4 regions of the Priestia sp. VA7 genome follow, and region 3 is predicted to be linked to each of the others. Evidence: riboswitches for the same ligand, from Rfam matches in the RefSeq annotation. Region 3 holds a riboswitch; each other region holds the start of a gene.
What was found. A riboswitch is a leader RNA that binds a small molecule or an ion and turns the genes downstream of it on or off. The one in region 3 is predicted to bind S-adenosylmethionine.
Positions count from the first base shown of each region.

Region 1: linked by a shared signal. The riboswitch ahead of mtnW (2,3-diketo-5-methylthiopentyl-1-phosphate enolase) and the one ahead of AC0C45_RS22445 (methionine ABC transporter ATP-binding protein) in region 3 are both predicted to bind S-adenosylmethionine.
Region 2: linked by a shared signal. The riboswitch ahead of AC0C45_RS04800 (hypothetical protein) and the one ahead of AC0C45_RS22445 (methionine ABC transporter ATP-binding protein) in region 3 are both predicted to bind S-adenosylmethionine.
Region 4: linked by a shared signal. The riboswitch ahead of AC0C45_RS20505 (Na+/H+ antiporter NhaC family protein) and the one ahead of AC0C45_RS22445 (methionine ABC transporter ATP-binding protein) in region 3 are both predicted to bind S-adenosylmethionine.

Region 1 covers NZ_JBVQPN010000002.1:639,687-643,402, forward strand. Annotated here, with positions in the region: gene AC0C45_RS09750 (pyridoxal phosphate-dependent aminotransferase) at 1-1,055, shown strand, start outside; SAM riboswitch class I at 1,186-1,292, shown strand; gene mtnW (2,3-diketo-5-methylthiopentyl-1-phosphate enolase) at 1,373-2,617, shown strand; gene AC0C45_RS09760 (2-hydroxy-3-keto-5-methylthiopentenyl-1-phosphate phosphatase) at 2,614-3,279, shown strand; gene AC0C45_RS09765 (methylthioribulose 1-phosphate dehydratase) at 3,276-3,716, shown strand, end outside.
Region 2 covers NZ_JBVQPN010000001.1:920,391-924,106, reverse strand. Annotated here, with positions in the region: gene alaP (alanine permease AlaP) at 1-968, opposite strand, end outside; gene AC0C45_RS04805 (DUF1540 domain-containing protein) at 1,284-1,442, opposite strand; gene AC0C45_RS04800 (hypothetical protein) at 1,543-1,887, opposite strand; SAM riboswitch class I at 1,951-2,052, opposite strand; gene AC0C45_RS04795 (hypothetical protein) at 2,174-2,470, shown strand; gene AC0C45_RS04790 (GNAT family N-acetyltransferase) at 2,477-2,929, opposite strand; gene AC0C45_RS04785 (hypothetical protein) at 3,011-3,451, opposite strand; gene AC0C45_RS04780 (glycosyltransferase family 2 protein) at 3,559-3,716, opposite strand, start outside.
Region 3 covers NZ_JBVQPN010000005.1:65,919-69,634, reverse strand. Annotated here, with positions in the region: gene gcvH (glycine cleavage system protein GcvH) at 1-151, shown strand, start outside; gene AC0C45_RS22460 (YusG family protein) at 231-476, shown strand; gene AC0C45_RS22455 (toprim domain-containing protein) at 658-1,008, shown strand; gene AC0C45_RS22450 (thioredoxin family protein) at 1,023-1,322, shown strand; SAM riboswitch class I at 1,503-1,610, shown strand; gene AC0C45_RS22445 (methionine ABC transporter ATP-binding protein) at 1,742-2,767, shown strand; gene AC0C45_RS22440 (methionine ABC transporter permease) at 2,760-3,428, shown strand; gene AC0C45_RS22435 (MetQ/NlpA family ABC transporter substrate-binding protein) at 3,446-3,716, shown strand, end outside.
Region 4 covers NZ_JBVQPN010000004.1:521,665-525,380, forward strand. Annotated here, with positions in the region: gene AC0C45_RS20490 (YtoQ family protein) at 83-523, opposite strand; gene AC0C45_RS20495 (ABC transporter ATP-binding protein) at 694-1,605, shown strand; gene AC0C45_RS20500 (ABC transporter permease) at 1,598-2,365, shown strand; SAM riboswitch class I at 2,467-2,573, shown strand; gene AC0C45_RS20505 (Na+/H+ antiporter NhaC family protein) at 2,659-3,716, shown strand, end outside.

The DNA.
Region 1 (3,716 bases), on a different contig from region 3:
AGGGAAATCCTGATCAGCCTACTCCTTCACATATTGTAGAAACACTGCAAAAAGCAAGTGCTAATCCTATGCATCATAAATATTCTCCATTTCGGGGGCACCAGTTTTTAAAAGAGGCCGTGGCGACTTTTTATAAACGAGAATATGGCGTTGATGTGGATCCTGAAAAAGAAGTAGCTATTTTATTTGGCGGAAAGGGTGGACTTGTTGAAATCCCGCAGTGCTTGTTAAATCCTGGAGATACGGTGCTGGTTCCAGATCCTGGATATCCTGACTACTGGTCTGGAGTAGAGCTTGCAAAAGCCAAGATGGAAGTGATGCCTCTCACGGCTGAAAATCATTTTCTACCCGTATACGAAGAGATAAGTGAACGTGCTAAAGAACAGGCAAAGCTCATGTTTTTAAACTATCCGAATAATCCTACTGGTGCAGTGGCAACGGCAGAATTTTTTGAAGACACCGTGGCGTTTGCTGCCAAGCACGATATTTGTGTGGTACACGACTTTGCTTACGGAGCAATTGGGTTTGATGGTAAAAAGCCAATCAGTTTTTTACAGACGCCTGGTGCAAAAGAGACGGGAATTGAAATTTATACTCTTTCTAAAACGTATAACATGGCGGGATGGCGAGTTGGATTTGCTGTAGGAAATGAAAGTGTAGTAGAAGCTATTAATCTTCTTCAAGATCATATGTATGTCAGTCTCTTTGGGGCCGTTCAAGAGGCAGCAGCCGCAGCTCTGTTGGAATCTCAACAATGTGTGAATGATTTAGTTAAGCGCTATGAATCTAGACGCAATACCTTTATTCAAGGGCTTCGAGAAATTGGTTGGGATGTTACATCTCCAGCAGGCTCCTTTTTTGCATGGCTAAAAGTTCCTGAAGGATATACTTCCGAACAGTTTTCAGATTTACTCCTTGAAAAAGCCCACGTTGTGGTTGCTCCTGGTGTAGGCTTTGGAACATATGGTGAAGGCTATGTGCGCGTAGGACTGCTGACGGATGAAGAGCGCATGAGAGAAGCTGTATCTCGAATAAAAAAATTAAATTTATTTTAAAAACGCATTGACAATCCTTTTTGAGTTGGCTTAATATGTAAGAAGTTAACGAGATTAATAACCGATAAATCCTAGCGGTATTTTTTATTTAGTATATAATCTACGAATTCAATTTAAATAAATAGCAACTTTCTTATTAAGAGTAGGTGGAGGGACTAGCCCGATGAAGCCCGGCAACCGACTTAACGCATGTTAAGCACGGTGCTAATTCTTGCAGCCGCAGCTGAGAGATAAGAAGAGCAACGAAAGCCTCTTCTTAATCACAGAAGAGGTTTTTTTTATTAACGATATTAAACAGCAAGGGAGTTTTTAGCATAATGAGCGAAATCGTTGCAAGCTACTTACTACATGATAATAAAGGAAATTTTCATAAAAAAGCGGAAGGAATCGCTTTAGGACTAACCGTCGGCTCATGGACAAATCTGCCGCTTTTAGATCAGCAGCAGCTTCAAAAGCATAAAGGGCGCGTCGTGTCCGTAACTGAGCTTCAAGATTGCGAACGTGTAAATGGATATTTAGGCGGAGAAATTAAGCAGGCTATTGTCAAAATTGCTTATCCAACTGCCAACTTTTCAAGAGATTTACCGGCTATTTTAGTTACGGTTTTCGGAAAACTATCACTTGATGGAAAAGTGAAATTATTAGACTTGGATTTTCCTGATGAATTATTAGCTGAATTCCCAGGACCGCGCTTTGGAATAGAAGGTATCCGAGAGAAACTAGGCGTTTATGACCGTCCGCTTGTGATGAGTATTTTTAAAGGCGTGATTGGAAGAGATATGACGTACTTAACAACTCAGCTGCGTGAGCAAGCGCTTGGCGGAGTGGATTTGGTTAAAGACGACGAGATTTTGTTTGATAGTGAACGAACACCTTTTGAAGCTCGCGTTACAGAAGGAAAAAAAGTACTGAATGAAGTATACGAAAAAACGGGACACCGCACGCTGTATGCTGTTAATTTAACGGGACGAACGTTTGAGTTAAAAGAAAAAGCGAGAAAAGCAGCTGAGCTAGGAGCCGATGCTCTTTTATTCAACGTATTTGCTTACGGGTTAGACGTACTGCAGGCACTTCGAGAAGATGATGAAATTGAATTGCCGATTATGGCGCACCCAGCTGTTAGCGGAGCGCTTACGCCGTCAGAGTTTTACGGTTTTTCAAATTCATTGCTGCTTGGAAAGCTATTGCGTTTAGTCGGAGCAGATTTCTCACTGTTTCCATCACCATACGGAAGCGTAGCGCTTTCTCTTGAAGATACGACAGGCATTACCTACGAATTAACGCGTCCTGTATACAAATATAAGCAGTCTTTCCCGGTTCCTTCAGCAGGAATTCATCCTGGAATGGTACCGCAGCTTGTGAAGGACTTTGGAATCGACAGCATTATTAATGCAGGAGGCGGAGTTCACGGTCATCCAGACGGAGCTATCGGAGGAGGAAAAGCATTCCGTGCGGCGATAGATGCAGTACTCTCTCATCAAACACTAGCCGAAAAAGCTGAAGAATCAAAAGAGTTGCAAAAAGCTTTGCAACTATGGGGAACAGTAGAGGTGAAAGCATGACATCGTTAAAAATCTTTTGTGACTTTGATGGAACAATTACAAATAGCGATAACATTATTGCTATTATGAAACAATTTGCTCCTCCGGAGTGGGAAAGTATTAAAGACGACGTGTTGGCACAGCGCGTCTCCATTCAAGAAGGAGTTGGGCAAATGTTTGCCTTGCTCCCCGTGGAATTAAAAGAAGATATTATTTCTTATATTTTAGAGACGTCTGCTATTCGAGATGGATTTGATGATTTTATTGCCTATACAAAAGAGCACCATATTCCGCTTTATATTGTAAGCGGAGGAATTGACTTTTTTGTAAAACCACTTTTGGGAAATCGAGTTGCAGAGGAAATGCTCTACTGCAACGGATCTGATTTTTCCGGTGAGCATATTTCCATTACGTGGCCTCATACATGTGATAAACAGTGTACAAATGACTGCGGCTGCTGTAAGCCAACGATTATTCGCCATCTTGCAGATGAAAGAGATCATATGGTTGTTATTGGCGATTCAATTACGGATTTGCAGGCTGCCAAATTAGCTGATACGGTCATTGCACGTGACTTTTTAATTGAAAAATGTGAAGAGCTATCTCTACCGTATCGTCCTTTTTCTACTTTTTATGATGTAATTCATCATTTACAAGAATTAACAGAAGAGGTGAAAGCATGAGTATCATGGCTCAGCAAAGGTTGCATGAGCTTGCGGATATAAAAGATGAGTTGGCAGAGCGCGATTGGTTCTTCGGTACAAGCGGAAACTTAGCGATTAAAGTGGACCAAAATCCGACAACTTTCTTTGTATCAGCAAGTGGAAAAGACAAAAGAAAACGTACAAATGAAGATTTTTTATTAGTTGATCAATACGGAAAGCCTGCAGAAGACACGCATTTAAAGCCTTCTGCTGAAACGCTTTTACACGTTAAGATTTACGATTTAACGAGTGCTGGGTGCAGTCTTCATGTACATACAATCGACAACAACGTGATCTCCGAACTGTACGGAGATGAAGGCGTTATTTCATTCAAGGGTCAAGAAATTATTAAGGCGCTAGGGATTTGGGAAGAAGATGCGGAAATTACTGTTCCGATTATTCCGAATTACGCAGAT
Region 2 (3,716 bases), on a different contig from region 3:
TTTGGTGCTTCTCCATGTTCTGCTAAGTTAAACAGCATACGGCCTGTACTAAAAATACCGCTGTTACAAGAAGAAAGAGCTGCTGTTAGTACAACAAAGTTAATGATACCAGCCGCCGCTGGAATGCCGATTTTTTCAAATGTTAATACAAACGGGCTTCCCTGTGAACCGATTTCTTGCCACGGATAAATCGACATAATGACAAATAACGCTCCGACGTAGAAAATAAGAATACGCCAAAAGACAGAATCAATCGCTCTTGCTAGAGATTTTTCCGGATTTTTCACTTCTCCCGCGGTAACGCCGATCATTTCAATTCCTAAATACGCAAACATAACCATTTGCAGCGACAGCAAAATACCTTTGAATCCGTTCGGGAACAGTCCGCCGTTGTCCCACAAGTTTTTGATACCAGTCGCAACGCCGCCGTTGCCGATTCCAAACACAATCATTAATAATCCAACGGCAATCATTAATACAATCGCTAAAATTTTAATAAGTGCAAACCAAAATTCCAGTTCACCATATGCCTTAACAGCTAAGAAGTTAACCGTTGTCATGATGACAAGCGCCGATAACGCCCAAATCCAGTTTGGTACATCCGGATACCAATACCCCATATAAATACCAACGGCTGTAATTTCAGCCATACATGTTACAACCCATAAAAACCAGTAGTTCCAACCTGTTAAATAACCAGCAAGCGGCCCTAAGTAGTCGCGTGCGTACTTGCTGAATGAACCTGCAACAGGTTTTTGAATCGCCATTTCTCCAAGTGCTCTCATAATAAAAAACATAATCATTCCGCTAAATCCGTACGCCAATAATATTCCTGGCCCTGCTAATTTAATAGCAGATGCAGATCCAAGAAACAGTCCTACCCCTATGGCTGCTCCTAAGGACATCAGCGTCACATGTCTTTCTTCTAACCCGCGTTTCAATTCTTTCCCCTGAGTTTTCCCCTGCATAAACGTCTCCCCTTTTTCCAATCTGTCAAAACGAGATGAACACAGCCTTTTGTTAGCGCTTTCATATAAGTTTGTGCTAAAAGACAGCTAGGCTGTATATTTGTATTCTATCACCTTTCTCTCACTTTTCTTTTGTCGAAAAACAAAAAAATTATCTTATCATTTTGTTTAAACGCACAATTAGACATAGACACTGCTTTTTTAATATGTATTTAGTATTGCACCTAAGTAATAGTATTTTAAAAAAATAGAAAAACGCCGACTCAACTCCGTCAGCGCATCGTTCATTTTATGCTTTTTTATAAAAACTAGCATTTATCTCGCGGGTTCAAAAGTTTTACAGCCAGGTTCTTCCGTTTCAGAAACATGGTGACTACTTTCAGGACTCACAACGTAAATGGACTCTGCACTGCATTTATTTCCGGATTTCCAATACATGCACTCATTCACTTCACATAATACACCTTGGGCCACTGTTATCCCTCCTTTGCTTGTCTTATCTATTTACTACCCGAAATATAACGATTCTAACATTTTCACGTAAAAAAACCGCTTGGTTCTCAAGCGGATCTTTTTATTGCGTGTGTTCAACATACTGTTTTTTAGCTAAATATAACTCACGGCTCAGCGTGATCCGCCGTTCTCTCAAGTGCCTTAATTTAGCCTGAAATTGTTCGTTAGTTGGCTCTTCTTGAATTAAGCGATACGTAAAAGAAATATCTTCATTTAACTGTTTAAAATCTTCCCATATCTCTTGAACTAGGGCGGATTGTTTTTCTTCAAATGAACGATTTTGCTGCGTTTTTAGCACGGCTAAAATTTCTTGCTGCCACGTTTCGTCGTTTATTTCTTTTGCTAATAAGTATAGATCTAAATAATCGTCAATGCATAAAGCCGTTTGTGTATTATTCAATGTCATCACCTTTTCTATACGAAATGTTTCTTCCTAAGAAGAGGATTTCATCATAGAAAAAGTTTCCTCTTCTTATCTGTCAGAGCTAGGCTATGCTGGAATTAGCACCATTCAATAATTGTGGTTGCTGAGGCTTCAAAGGGCCAGTCCCTCCACCTCTCTAGATAAGAATATTTCGTTTTTAAATTATTTCTGACCATTCTAATATGTTTTATAGGTTACGTCAATAGATTTTCAATAAAAAGAAAAAAGAAGTAAAATATGGTATGCTTTCATAAAGGATGGTGAGCACATGAAACGATATATGTTATCTGCTTTTTTGGGAAGCTTGCTGCTGCTTCTCAGCATTGCCTTTTCATCTACTTTCCATATTGCAATTGTCAAAACAACCGGAAGCATCGGAGGGGTTATTTTAGCAGCGGCGGCTTTAATTATGAACGCGCTTGAAGATCCCCCCTCCTCAGACAATACAGGTGGAGGAGCCGTTGAAGTACTAGATAAAGGCGCTGTTTGGGCTACTTATTTACTTTTACTTTCATTACCGAACCTCATCGCATGTATAATATCTTATGTTTTATGGACTCGCTGACATTCACTAACGGTACGGACGTTTCACCACTTGGAAGCTCATTGATATTTGTTTATCTACAAATCCAAGTTCACGATACACATGCTGTGCAAAATTCCCAGCATGAACGCTGAGTCTGATTTCACGGTATCCTTTGATAGACAATTCATCAATTGCTTTTTGCATTAACGGCTTGGCCAAACCTTGCCCGCGGTATTCGGGTACAACATATAATTCGTAGATAAAGCCAATTTCTTCTTTTGAAAAGAAGTCGGTAGATGGGCCGATAAGAACCCAGCCTGCGAGTTTATTTTCTTGTCTTAAAACTAAATAATAACAGCCTTTTTCAAAGGCACTACCAATTAGTTCATTTACGCGTTCAGCTGACGGATGAAACTGCTTCATTGTTCCTTCAAACAGCGCATCAGCAGATTTCGTCCGAATTTCCTGTAATTCTTCTTCAGTAGCTTTTGCAATCATTATAGATCTCTCCTTTCGTGTTCGTTTTCCACATGCGAGGATAAATTCCTGCAAAAAAAGTCTTCGCCTAAGCGAAGACTTTTATTTAAATTCAAAATGTTCTTGATGATTGCCTCGTTCGTCCGTCCAGTTAATCATAATGTCTAAACCTGCCGCTTTTCCAGGAACAGCAAAATTCGCATAGCGAAAGCGCTGACCGCTTTTGCTTAAGTTAGACCTTTCAATAGGAGAAAACAAGCTGTATTTCGCCTTATTTTTTCCTTCGTGCCGAAAAGCTTGGACCTGCACGCGCTCTACGTCTTTTCCAATGTTTTCAACGGTTAATCCATATGTATGATAGACATTATTTTTCCACTTTAGCTGATTATCTCCCGTCATGCTCGCTTTTGTCAGTTCAACCGACCATTGTTCAGATGATTTCTTCATCGGAAGCTTCTCAATCGAAAGAGCGTTGACATGAATGGCTGCAAAAGCAAGCCACACAAAACAAAAAGTGCTGACTGTATAAAATAGTCTTTTCATAGATTTTGATCTCCTTAGAAATTTTAGTAGTAGCATTTCCTGTTCACTTAAAAATTATGATAAACGCTTTAACAAAAAAAGCCTCTCCATTTAGGAGAAGCTTCTTATTAATGCATAAGCAAATCTTTTTGTGTGTCTAATGAGTGTTTTGTATATAAATCTCTTTCAATCGCATATTTAGGACGCTGTTTCACTTCGTTAAAAATCTTGCCAATGTATTCTCCGACAAGACCCATTCCCATCAGCTGCAGGCCGCCTACAAGCC
Region 3 (3,716 bases):
AGTAAACGACAACTTAAGCGATAGCCCTGAACTTGTTAATGATTCTCCATACGAAGAAGCATGGATGATTACAATCAAACCATCTGATTCTTCTCAAGTAGACAAGCTAATGACAGCAGAGCAATACGAAGAAATGACAAACGAAGGATAATATTCCTCCATAAATTGTCTTTATGAAAAATTTTTGACTGGACACTCTATTAGTAAACAAGCTAAAGGAGTGTCTTTTTATGTTTGAAAAACAAAAAATGGACGTTACAGATCGCGTTACAGCTAAATTTCATGACGGCGGTATGAAATTATATGTTGATAAGCAGCCAATTGGTGAAGTTAGTTACGGAACAAGCGGCAATGAATACCGCTTTGAAGAAGGATATTCGCAAGAAAATAATAAGTTCTACCAATATACGGACGTACAAAAACAAGGTGAAACGCAAAAATATACAGACTGCGACGAAGAAGCAGGATGGTGCTAAACAGTGGCAACTGCCGCTGTTTTTCTTGTTTTATGGAAACAATATGGCTTAAGCTGCCTTTTAAAACAGTTCTTTCTTGCAAATTTCTTTTAAAAAACAGGTGAACTGTGATACATTAACGAATATTGTATAGCATAAAGAAATGATGTTACTATACAACTGACGATTATGGGTGATGAAAATGGGGCTAATTGAAATTGAAAAAGTAATTATTGTTGAAGGAAAATCAGATAAAAAACGTATCCAAGATATCATTCGAGAACCAATTGAAATTATTTGTACAAACGGTACGATTAGTTTATCAAAGCTGGATGAAATTATTGACTTTACGTTTAACAAAGAGGTATACATACTCGTTGACTCTGATGATTCAGGGAATAAGCTAAGAAAACAATTTAAACGAGAGCTTCCGGAAGCAGAGCATCTATATATTGATAAAATGTACCGAGAGGTTGCTGCCGCCCCTAGAAATCACATAGCAACAGTATTACTGAGTGCCAATATCGATGTTAATGCAGAATTTTTAACATAAAAGGAATGAGCAACATGCAAGAATGGAGCGAAAAACAGCTTGACGATCAGTTAAAAGAAGGACAAAGAGCGTTTATCTTTTTCCATACACCTTTTTGCGGGACATGTCAGCTGGCAAAAAAAATGTTAACCGTAGCAGAAGCGATGCTGCCCGGTGTGACCATCGGAATGAGCAATTTAAATTATATGCCCTCAAAAGCAGAAGTATTTTCAATTGAAAGTGTACCTTGTTTGATTGAAGTGAAAAATGGCGAAATGGTAAAAAAACTCTATGCGTTTCATTCCATCGAGCACGTACTTGAAGAGCTTCGATAATCAAACGTTTGTTTAAAATGAAGAAATTGAAAGAGAGCAAACCATTGGGATTGTTGAAATCTTGGGATATTATCCCAAGAACAAAATCTGTTGACAGCCTATCTGACACATGCTAAAATCACACTCATGAATGTTCATAAATGAATGAATATTTCCCAAAAACAAAATAATTGTTGCGAACTCTTATCAAGAGAGGTGGAGGGACTGAGCCCTGTGAAACCCGGCAACCGTCAGACTAACTGAAATGGTGCCAATTCCTGCAAAGCTATGCGCTTTGAAAGATGAGAGAAAGGATTAAATATCGAGCCTTTCTGTCATGCGCAGAGAGGCTTTTTTAATGGGGAAAATTGTTTTACGGCTTTTTTATCCTATAGGACAACCTAACATAATTAAGTTTTTATTAAAGAAGGTGAAGAAATATGATTACATTAACAGACGTTACAAAAATTTATCAGGCTAAAAGCGGTCAAGTAACAGCTGTTGATAATGTGAATCTAACCGTTAACCAAGGTGAAATTTACGGAATTATTGGTTATAGCGGAGCGGGGAAAAGTTCTTTGATTCGCTTGCTAAACGGATTAGAAACACCAACGACAGGAACGGTCGAGGTAGCAGGTAATGATATTGGAAAAATTAAAGGCGGAAAACTCAGAAAAGCGAGACAAGAAATTAGTATGGTATTTCAACACTTTAATATCTTATGGTCGCGTACGGTGAGAGAAAATATTGCTTTTCCGTTAGAAATAGCAGGGATTTCAAAAGAAAAAAGAATGAAACGAGTAGACGAACTCATTAAGCTAGTTGGACTTGAAGGTCGTGAAAATGCTTATCCATCGCAGCTTAGCGGTGGACAAAAGCAGCGTGTTGGTATTGCTCGAGCGCTAGCGAATAATCCAAAAGTATTGCTTTGTGATGAAGCAACATCAGCGCTTGATCCTCAAACGACAGATTCTATTTTAGATCTGTTAGTAGATATTAATGAGAAGCTAGGGTTAACCATTGTATTAATTACTCATGAAATGCACGTCATTCGTAAAATTTGTCATCGAGTAGCCGTTATGGAAAATGGGGCAGTAGTAGAAGAAGGACAAGTGCTAGAAGTATTCAGAAAACCTAAGCAGCCGATTACAAAACGATTTGTTCAACAGATTTCTGAACCAGAGGAAACGTTTGAAACGATTGAACAAGTGAAAGAGCTGTATCCAAGCGGGCAAATTATTCAGCTGACGTTTGTTGGCGGAAAAGCAGAGCAACCGCTCATTACAACGATTTTAAAACAGTTTGATGTAACGATTAATATTTTACAAGGAAAGATTTCTCATACGCAAACAGGTTCATACGGAACGTTGTTCGTTCATTTAGACGGAGAATTAACAGAAGTTGAAAAAGTCATTGCATACATTCATGAGCAGCAGGTAGAAGTGGAGGTAATGACAAATGCTTGAGAAACTATTTCCAAACGTTATTTTAGATGATTTTATTCAAGCGACAAATGAAACACTATATATGACGGCTATTTCAGTTGTAGCCACATTTGTTCTAGGTATTTTATTGGGCTTGCTTTTATTTTTAACGTCCAAAGGACAGCTTTGGCAAAACAAACCTTTATATGCCATTGTGTCAGCGGTTGTAAATATCTTTCGTTCCATTCCATTCATTATTTTAATTGTTTTACTGATTCCATTTACTAAAGCATTGGTAGGAAGTATTTTAGGTGCTAATGCAGCGTTACCTGCTTTAATTGTTGGAGCAGCACCATTTTATGCGCGTCTTGTAGAAATTGGTTTGCGCGAAATTGATAAAGGCGTGATTGAAGCTGCTAAATCAATGGGAGCAACAACAAGCACCATTATTTTTAAAGTGCTTTTACCTGAATCGCTGCCAGCTTTAATTTCCGGTTTGACGGTAACAACGATTGCATTAGTCGGCTATACGGCAATGGCGGGTGTGATTGGAGCCGGAGGTCTTGGAAACCTTGCATATTTAGAAGGGTTCCAGCGCAGTCATAATGACGTAACGCTAGCCGCTACAATCTTAATTTTGATTATTGTATTTATTATCCAACTTATTGGAGATGCGATTACTGCAAAAATTGATAAAAGATAAAGGGAGGATTATTTATTATGAAAAAATGGCTTTCGGCTTTAGCATTAACATCTGCACTAGTAGTAGGATTAGCTGCGTGTGGATCTAACAATGGATCAAAAGATGAAAAAAAAATTGTCGTGGGTGCATCTAATACGCCTCATGCTGAAATTTTAGAACAAGCAAAACCGATTTTAGAAAAACAAGGAATTGACTTAGAAATTAAAAAATTCCAAGATTACATCTTACCGAACACAGCTCTTGCAAACAATGAAATTGATGCAAACTACTTCCAGCATGTTCCTTATA
Region 4 (3,716 bases), on a different contig from region 3:
AAATACTCATCGCATGCTTCGTACGGAGCCTTCAATAAACAACAAATAAGAGCTGCCGATTTTCGACAGCTCTTATTCGTTGTTATTCAAAAATATAAGCTAGTGCTTGAAGAGCCTGTTCTGGCGTTTCCACTACAACTTGCGCTTTGTTTGCCAGTTCTTTAAGAGGGTGGTGCAGTTTTTCGGGGCGAACCAAAATTAGCGGTTTATCTAATGCGATGGCTGTCGCTGCATCCATTGAGCTGTTCCACTGCTTGTATTTTTCACCAAATAAAGCAATGACCACATCAGATTTTTTAAGGAGCACCTGCGTGCGTAAATTATTAATTTGAGAAGCAGCTTCATCTTTTAAGACAGCGTTAGGCTGTTTTCCTAAAATTTCTTCTCCAATGTTGTCGGAGCGGTCATGGTCTGTCATGGGACCGACAAAGGTAAGGGGAAGGTTTAATTGTTCCGCTTGGTTTTTAATTTCGTCTCGCCAGTTATCATGAATTTGCCCGGCAAGGTATACGGTTAAGTTCATTATGTAGAAGTCCTCCTCTAACTAAGATTTGTTTTATTTTATCAAATGTAAGCGGATAATACGAATGATTTGAATGGGCTACTTTTCCAAAAATAAGGTTATAGTAGACAAATAGTTAAAAAAGAGAAACAATAGAAAGCGTATTGCTAATTAAAGAAAGGATGTACCTGATGACAGAAACAGTGCTACAAGTAGATCATGTCAGTAAAGTAATTGGGAAGAAAACCATTTTGCATGATGTATCCTTATCGGTTGAGCGCGGTGAGATTTTCGGATTGCTTGGTCCGAACGGCTCTGGAAAAACAACGCTAATTCGTACCGTAGTAGGACTCATTAAAGAAACAAAGGGAACAATTACCGTCAATGGGTTTCCTTTAAAAGAACAGTTTACTTCAGCTATGAAATCAATTGGAGCGATTATTGAAAACCCTGAGTTTTATGATTATCTGACGGGCTATCAAAATTTAAAACACTTTGCGAATATGCATGAAGGGATCACATCAGAACGCTTGGATGAAGTGATTGCTTTAGTAAAGCTTGAAAACAGCATTCATGCAAAAGTGAAGACGTATTCTCTTGGGATGAGACAGCGTTTAGGAGTAGCTCAAGCCATTTTACATAAGCCTGCATTGCTTTTACTAGACGAACCAACAAATGGTCTAGACCCAGCGGGAATGAGAGAATTTCGTACATATTTACAAACGCTTTGCAGGGAAGAAGGAATTTCAATCTTAATCGCGAGCCACTTATTAAAAGAGGTAGAAGCATTATGTGACCGCGTTGGCATTATTCAAGACGGTGAGTTAAAAGCCATTCAAGATCTATCTCCAAATCGTCAAGACCAAGGAATGTACGTAGAATTTGAGGTGTCTGACGCGCAAAAAGCAGCGGCTCTTTTATCACAAGAATTTGAAGTAACGATGAGATCACATATTATCGACGTGGCGATTGTAAAAGAACAAATTCCAGCTGTAAATAGAAAATTAGTGGACAGCGATATTTTAGTCTACCGAATCACTCCTGTGTATGAGACGCTTGAAGATTCGTTTATGTCCGTTACGGAAGGAGAGCACCATGCTTAAGCTAATTCAAAATGAACATATGAAATGGTTTTACAAAAGAAGCACAAAAGTCACGTTTATTACCATCGGTATTTTAACTCTTTGTATGGCTCTATTAATGAAAAAAGTAGCAAACAGTGCAGGGACAGAAGACAACATTTTGAACTTCCTGTCATTTAGTTCAGGTATGCTGATTCTCGTTCAATTTTTCGCTCTTGCTGTTGGAGGGGCAATGGTTGCAAAAGAGTTTGAGGCAGGTACCATTAAGCTTCTTTTAATTCGCCCTGCTAGACGTTCAACGATTTTAGCATCCAAGTACCTAACCCTCATTTTAATTAGCTTGTATTATTTACTGAGCTATTTGCTTTTTTCGTTTGTATGGGGAGCCTTGTTCTTTGGATTTACCAGTCTAGAAGGAGATGCGCAGCTGCTTAAAAATATTACGCTTACGTATGACAGTGCGTATATGGAAACGTTTATGATGATGACGTTCGCATTCATGCTGTCGTCTTTATTTAGAAACAGCGCGCTTGCTTCCAGTCTGGCTATTGTCGTAAGTATCGGGGCGAAAGCTGTAACAGGACTAGTATCACAGTTTGGTTTATGGTGGGGGAAATTTTTACTGTTCGCCAACACGAACTTTGTGCAGTATATGGACGGAATGAAGACGATGTTTGACGGCATGACAATTCCATTTTCCATTTTCATCTTGGTGGCGCATTTTGTCTTCTTTATGGGCGTGGCATGGGCAGCGTTTTTGAAACGAGACGTAGCTAATTGATGTGAGAATTTTCGCACTATATATTTTTCTAAAATAGCATTTGACAATTAAATAAAAAGAGCTTACAGTAGTGAAAGACTATTTTTAAAACAACTATAAACTTCTTATCAAGAGAGACGGAGGGACTGGCCCTATGATGTCTCGGCAACTGGCTGTACGCAGTGCGGTGCCAAATCCAGCAGACGATGTTTCGTTTGGAAGATGAGAAGGGTAATCTTATGATACAAATAAGAGACCTCTTCTTATCAATAAGAAGAGGTCTTTTTTTATTACGTAAACAAGAGGTGTTAAGAATGGAACAACAAAAAGGAAACGGCTGGGCGCTGTTACCGCTGGGCGTCTTTTTAGTCCTGTTTGTCGGATCAGGAATTATAACGGGAGATTTTTATAAGCTGCCTGTATTAGTAGCCATTATCATTGCAGCCATTGTGGCGCTGGTTATGAACCGCAAAGATTCACTTAATGTAAAAGTGGAACGTTTTGCTAAAGGAGCAGGACATCCTGATATCATTATTATGGTGCTTATTTTTATTTTAGCAGGTGCTTTTTCTCAAGTGGCTAAAGGCATGGGAGCTGTTGATTCAACGGTAAACTTAGCTCTGTCTGTGCTTCCGCAAAGCTTAGTGGTAGTCGGAATCTTTGTTATTGGCGCATTCATTTCAATTTCGATGGGAACGTCAATGGGAACAATCGCAGCGCTAGGACCTATCGCTGTAGGGATCAGTGAGCAAGCGCATGTATCCATTACATTGGCAATTGCTGCCGTTGTTGGTGGTGCAATGTTTGGAGATAATTTATCCGTAATCTCTGATACGACTATTGCAGCAGTTCGTACGCAAAAAACAAATATGTCAGATAAATTAAAAGTGAACTTTTTTATTGTACTTCCTGCAGCGATTGTTACGGTAATTTTATTGCTTGTAATGACGCTAGGCAACACGTCATCAGTAGAAATTAAAGACTTCAGCTGGTTTAAAATCTTACCTTATGTGGGCGTCTTAGTCGCTGCAATATTTGGTGCAAACGTATTAAGTATTTTAACCGGAGGAATTGTATTGGCCGGCGTGATCGGATTAGCTGACGGAAGCTACACGCTTTCTTCTCTTGCTAAAACTGTGACAGAAGGTATTGGCGGAATGTCAGAGTTAATTATTTTATCTCTGCTAATCGGCGGAATGGTTGAGCTTATTCGCTATAATGGCGGTATTCAGTTCTTATTGAACTTATTAACACGACGTATCCAAACGAAAAAAGGCGGAGAATTCAGCATCGCTGGACTGGTAAGTTTAACAAATTTAGCAACGGCTAATAACACGATTTCAATTATTACGGCAGGTCCGCTAGCAAAAGA